DNA from 2 places in the Pseudomonas sp. FP597 genome. Region 1 is predicted to be linked to the other one. Evidence: predicted binding sites of a transcription regulator. Region 1 holds the regulator's gene; the other holds the start of a gene.
The links. Region 1 encodes FliA, which starts transcription of late flagellar genes. Its sites were predicted from a motif close to CTAAAGTTTNNNNNNNNNNNGCCGNTAA; they were not measured.
Positions count from the first base shown of each region.

Region 2: a site for FliA is predicted at 1,693-1,720, ahead of PSH66_RS12575 (methyl-accepting chemotaxis protein). Genes of this name have one in related genera too.

Region 1 covers NZ_CP117432.1:4,586,193-4,589,455, forward strand. Annotated here, with positions in the region: gene PSH66_RS20855 (protein phosphatase CheZ) at 1-764, opposite strand, end outside; gene PSH66_RS20860 (chemotaxis response regulator CheY) at 783-1,157, opposite strand; gene fliA (RNA polymerase sigma factor FliA) at 1,326-2,066, opposite strand; gene fleN (flagellar synthesis regulator FleN) at 2,063-2,896, opposite strand; gene flhF (flagellar biosynthesis protein FlhF) at 3,001-3,263, opposite strand, start outside.
Region 2 covers NZ_CP117432.1:2,686,052-2,689,314, forward strand. Annotated here, with positions in the region: gene PSH66_RS12565 (CoA-acylating methylmalonate-semialdehyde dehydrogenase) at 1-36, shown strand, start outside; gene PSH66_RS12570 (glycoside hydrolase family 68 protein) at 340-1,590, shown strand; gene PSH66_RS12575 (methyl-accepting chemotaxis protein) at 1,809-3,263, shown strand, end outside.

The DNA.
Region 1 (3,263 bases):
TCATCTACGTCATCCTGACCTGACACAACGTCTTCACGTTTATCGGCATGAATCTGCGGACCTTCACCCTTGGCGAGATGTTTTTGTGGATCTTTTTCCGAGAGGATCGCTTCGCGGTCATGTTCGATACCGGCAAAACGATCGACCTGGCCTGCCATAAGCACCAATTTGAGCAAGTTACTTTCCACTTCGGTGACCAATTGGGTCACGCGCTTGATCACCTGACCAGTGAGGTCCTGGTAATCCTGGGCCAGCAGAATGTCGTTGAGGTTGCTGGAAACCGTACGGTTTTCCTGCTCGCTGCGTGACAGGAACCCTTCGACCCGGCGGGCCAGTTCACGGAACTCTTCAGCGCCCACTTCGCGGCGCATGAAGCGGCCCCAGTCAACGCTCAGGGCCTGGGCTTCGGTGGCCATGCCGGTCACCAGCGGCGTGGCGTTTTCCACCAGGTCCATGGTGCGGTTGGCCGCCGCTTCAGTCAGCCTGACCACATAGGACAGACGCTCGGTGGCGTCGGTGATCTGTGAGATTTCTTCGGCCTGGGGCATGTGCGGGTCAATCTGGAAATTGACGATCGCGCTGTGCAGCTCGCGTGTGAGCTTGCCCACTTCCTGGTACAGGCCTCGGTCACGGGTCTGATTGAGCTCATGGATCAACTGCACCGCGTCACCGAACTGGCCTTTTTCAAGGCATTCGACCAACTGGTGAGCATGTTTTTTCAGGGTGGACTCAAAGTCTCCCTGTGACGTTTCGTTATGCTCCATAGCTCCCCCGCGATGGCATTAGCCGTGGATGCGTTCGAAGATTTTTTCGATCTTCTCTTTCAAGGCCTGTGCAGTGAATGGCTTGACCACGTAACCGTTGACCCCGGCCTGGGCGGCCTCGATGATCTGCTCACGCTTGGCTTCGGCGGTCACCATCAACACGGGAAGGCTGCGCAGTTTTTCGTCGGCGCGCACGTGGCGCAGCAGGTCGATACCGGTCATGCCCGGCATGTTCCAGTCGGTTACCAGAAAGTCGATGCTCCCGCTGTTGAGGATCGGAATCGCCGTCAGGCCGTCATCCGCCTCGACCGTGTTGGTGAACCCAAGGTCACGCAACAGGTTTTTTATGATCCGCCGCATCGTTGAGAAGTCATCAACGATGAGGATTTTCATGTTCTTGTCCAATTCGACCTCCAAGCAGTCTTAAACGCGCCCAGCACCTGGACGCGCCATTTCAATCAACAGGCATTACACAAATAGGACTGCCGGGGCCACCACGGGCCGAACCACGAAAATCAAACGCCCTCGCGGTATCGCTTTGCAGTGTCCCCACACTGCCTGTCAGCGCGCTCGCCACTCTCCCAAACGCCCCCGCAAACGGGCGGCGCATTGGCTGTGCAACTGGCTGACCCGCGATTCGCTGACACCCAGGACCTCACCGATTTCCTTGAGGTTCAGCTCTTCGTCGTAGTACAGCGCCAACACCAATCGCTCACGTTCCGGCAAATTGGCGATGGCGTCCGCCAACGCACCCTGGAAGCGTTGATCTTCCAGGTCGCGCGACGGCTCCATGTGTGCGCTCGCGCCGTCCTCGTGCAGCCCTTCGTGTTCGCCGTCCTGCAACAGGTCGTCGAAACTGAACAGGCGGCTGCCCAAGGTATCGTTCAAAATCCCGTAATAATCGTCGAGACTCAATTGGAGTTCGGCCGCAACTTCGTGATCTTTAGCGTCGCGACCGGTTTTTGCTTCAATTGCCCGAATTGCGTCACTGACCATGCGCGTATTGCGGTGAACCGAACGTGGCGCCCAATCCCCCTTGCGCACTTCATCGAGCATCGCGCCACGAATGCGGATACCCGCATACGTCTCGAAACTGGCGCCTTTGCTGGCATCGTATTTGGTCGACACTTCGAGCAGGCCGATCATGCCGGCCTGGATCAGGTCTTCGACCTGGACGCTGGCGGGCAGGCGTCCCAGCAGGTGATAGGCAATGCGTTTGACCAGCGGCGCATAGCGCTCGATCAACTCACCCTGGCTGTCACGGGCGGACTTCTTATAAGCGTTATAGCCGTTCGCTGTCATAGCACAGGTCCTGCGCTCGTCTGATGCACCAATCGTTCGACGAAAAACTCCAGATGCCCCCGAGGGTTGGCAGGCAAGGGCCAGGTATCGACCTTCTGGGCAATCGCCTTGAACGCCAAGGCGCACTTGGAACGAGGGAACGCTTCGTAGACTGCACGCTGCTTTTGCACAGCCTTGCGCACGCACTCGTCGTAGGGAACTGCACCAACGTATTGTAAGGCGACATCGAGAAAACGATCCGTGACCTTGGTCAACTTGGCGAACAGGTTGCGTCCTTCCTGCGGGCTCTGGGCCATGTTGGCCAGCACGCGGAAGCGGTTCATGCCGTAGTCACGGTTAAGCAGTTTGATCAGGGCGTAGGCGTCGGTGATCGAGGTGGGTTCATCGCAGACCACCAGCAGTACTTCCTGCGCCGCGCGCACGAAGCTGACCACGGACTCGCCGATCCCGGCGGCGGTGTCGATCACCAGCACGTCGAGGTTGTCGCCAATATCACTGAAGGCCTGGATCAGGCCGGCATGCTGTGCCGGGCTCAGGTGCACCATGCTCTGGGTGCCCGACGCGGCCGGCACGATGCGGATCCCGCCAGGGCCCTGCAGCAGCACATCGCGCAGCTCACAGCGCCCCTCGATCACATCGGCCAGGGTGTGTTTGGGCGTCAGCCCCAGCAGAACGTCGACGTTCGCCAGTCCCAGGTCAGCATCCAGCAGCATGACGCGACGGCCAAGCTCTGCAAGCGCCAGGGACAAATTCACTGACACGTTAGTTTTTCCGACGCCACCTTTGCCGCCGGTCACCGCGATCACCTGTACGGGATGCATGCTGCCCATTTTATTTCTTTACCTTGTCTTGCTTAGACGCAGGCTACATGGCTTGGCCGCGTGAATCGCTTGCAGACCATCGATGTAGATACATTTCACGGTGCTCATCGACTTCAACCGACCCGTTTTGCCGGGTGGTGGTAGAGATCGGCGAACATGTCGGCCATCGCTTCCTCGCTAGGCTCGTCTTGCATTTGTACGCTCACGGCACGGCTGACCAACTGATGACGGCGCGGCAGATGCAAATCATCCGGGATCCGCGGCCCATCGGTCAGGTAGGCAACCGGTAATTCATGGCTGATCGCCAGGCTCAACACTTCGCCCAGGCTGGCGGTTTCATCCAGTTTAGTCAGGATGCAGCCGGCCAGGCCGCAAC
Region 2 (3,263 bases), 1.9 Mb from region 1:
CAGGGCGCGGAGTTTGCGATGCCGGTGTCCAGATAACAGTTGTAAGAACACCGTAGGATAAATGTGGGAGGGGCGGTGCGACGATTCGACTTGCTCCCGATAGCAGTGGATCAGTCGATATCTGCATGACTGACACTCCGCTATCGGGAGCAAGTCGAATCGTCGCACCGCCCTCCCACATTTGATTGTTTTTCACTTGAAGGTTGACGATCAAATGAATGTTGAGTACTGTATATAAACACAGTGTTTAAGCGCTGATCACCAGGAAGGTCACGTCAGCCACGCCAGACACTGTGTAGAGGTTATGGATTAACTCAACGGTATTAAAAGGACTTAATGATGAAACACACCACGATAATCCCCACTCGCTGGACACGCGCCGATGCGCTCAAAGTGAATGAAGACGACCCGACGACCACCCAGCCATTGGTGCCTGCTGACTTTCCCGTGATGAGCGACACGGTGTTTATCTGGGACACCATGCCGCTTCGTACGCTGGATGGCACGGTGGTTTCGGTCGATGGCTGGTCAGTGATCTTCACCCTGACCGCCGACCGTCGCCCCCATGATCCACAATTCATCAACGCCGACGGCCGTTACGACATCAAGCGCGATTGGGAAGATCGCCATGGCCATGCGCGGATCTGCTACTGGTACTCGCGCACCGGCAAAGACTGGATCTTCGGCGGCCGGGTCATGGCCGAAGGGGTTTCACCGACCACGCGTGAGTGGGCCGGCACGCCGATCCTGCTCAATAACAACGGTGATATCGACCTGTATTACACCTGCGTAACCCCGGGTGCGACGATCGCCAAGGTCAGAGGCCAAGTGGTCACGTCCGACAGCGGCGTCGAGCTACGCGGTTTTACCCAGGTCAAGGCGCTCTTCGAAGCCGACGGCACCTACTACCAGACCGAGGCGCAGAACGCGACTTGGAACTTTCGTGATCCCAGCCCGTTTATCGACCCCGTGGATGGCAAGTTGTACATGGTGTTTGAAGGCAATGTCGCCGGCGAGCGCGGTACTCACGAAGTGGGCCCTGACGAGTTGGGCCTGGTGCCACCAGGGCACGAGGACGTGGGTGGCGCACGCTATCAGGTCGGCTGCATCGGCATCGCCGTGGCCAAGGACCTTAACGGTGACGAGTGGGAAATCCTGCCGCCGCTGGTGACGGCCGTGGGGGTGAACGATCAAACCGAGCGGCCGCACTATGTGTTCCAGGACGGCAAGTACTACCTGTTCACCATCAGCCACAAGTTCACCTATGCGGATGGCGTGACCGGCCCTGATGGTGTCTACGGCTTTGTTGGCGATCATCTGTTTGGCCCTTACACGCCGATGAACGCTTCCGGGCTGGTACTCGGCAACCCACCTTCGCAGCCGTTCCAGACCTATTCTCACTGCGTGATGCCCAATGGCCTGGTGACGTCGTTTATCGACAGCGTGCCCACCAGCGGTGAGGACTACCGTATCGGTGGCACCGAAGCGCCAACGGTCAGGATTGTGTTGAAGGGCGACCGCTCGTTTGTGCAGGAGTCTTACGATTACGGTTACATCCCGGCGATGCGCGATGTGGTGTTGAGCCAGTGACCGCAATGCAATAGTCAACATCAGGTGTAAACCGATCCAAATGTGGGAGGGGGCAATCCCCCTCCCACATTTTTTTGACTGCGTTTTAGCCAGACTTCAACGCTCAAGTCCCGACTAATCAGGCCGATACAGGCACTAGCGCCACGAGTGATCCCAAACTCGTAGGTGCACGCCTGGTCATCGCTCAGGTCAACGAATAAAAAATCAAAGGGGTAGCCATGACCATATTGCAGCGTGTGATCGGCGGATTTGCGGTGTTGGTGCTGTTACTGCTGATCATGGCCGGGATCAGCTATCAGAACACGCAGTCCATCAGCAGTCGCTTGACCATCATCACCGGCCAGTCGGCACCCTTGAGCCGGGCCGCCAGTGAGTTGTACGTGCACATCCTGCGCGCCAACCAGGCATTGCTGGCCATTCAGATCAGTACCGACCCCAAGCAGATCGAGGACGGCAAGCGCCCGTTTACCGAGAGCATTGCCCAGTTCAACCAGTTGCTCGACAGCACCCTTGCCTATACCGGCGAGCATGAGGCACTGCGGGCGAACCTGGCGCAGCAACGCCAACAGGTCGGGGCCTACGCCGAGCAGGCGCAGGGGTTGATGACGTCCCACTTGCAGCACGTGCAGCAGTTGGCGTTGACGCGCAAACTGCAAGGCTACAGCAGTGCGCAGGCGATGCAGCTGACCAGTTATTTGCGTGATTACATCGCGCAGGCACGCAGTGCCGGCGAGCCGCAGCAGGTGGCCGCCGCAGAAAAACTGCTGTTGGAAGTCAACAAGTCCTACGATGGTTTCGCCGCCCATACCGTCACGCCCGCCATTGATAAATTACAGCGCGTGCTCAACCTGCAGGACGAAGTGATCAACACCCGCGCCCAGGCCTTGACGGCGATTGACCCGAGGGTCGGGCGGATCGCCGGCGTCATGGTCAATCGTCTGCTGACAGACCTGACCGCCCCTGACGGCCTGTTCCAGGCCTATCAGGGAGAGGCGAAACTCGCCACGCAGGTGCAGCAACAACGCGATGCGGTTGACGCGGCGCTCAAAGCCACCTTGGACCGGATTGCCGAGTTCGGCAGCCAATCCCTGGAGGTGGCCAACCAGGCCAGTCACTCGGCCAATGCCACCATCGGCACCAGCCGCAGCTTGCTGTTGATCGCGTGTGTGCTGGCGGTGCTGGCGGCGGTGGCGATTGGTACGTGGGTCGCCTTCAGCCTGCGACGTCCGTTGGCGGCGTTCCGTGAAGTGCTCAAGACACTCACCGCCGGGGACATGCGTGTCAGTTTCGATGTCAGCCGTAAAGATGAGTTCGGTGAGCTGGGTGGTTACCTGAACGAACTGACCAAAGCCCTGCAGAAAACCTTCCGTGAATTGATCAGTTCTGCCGATGCGCTGGCCGCGACCGCTGGCAGCAACGCCTTGAACAGCGAGCAGACCACCCGTGTGGTGGATGAACAGAAGGACCGCCTGCAATCGGCCGCCTCGGCCATGACGCAGATGGAAAGCACGGTCGAGGAGGTGGCGCGGCGCGCGCAGGACACCCGCCAGGCGGTGGACGACACCAGCGATCTCACGCACAAGGTGCAGGAGCGTGTGGCCGAGACCATCGTCAATATCCGCCAGCAGGCCGACCAGGTGAACAAAGCCACGCAGGTGACCGATGAGCTGCAG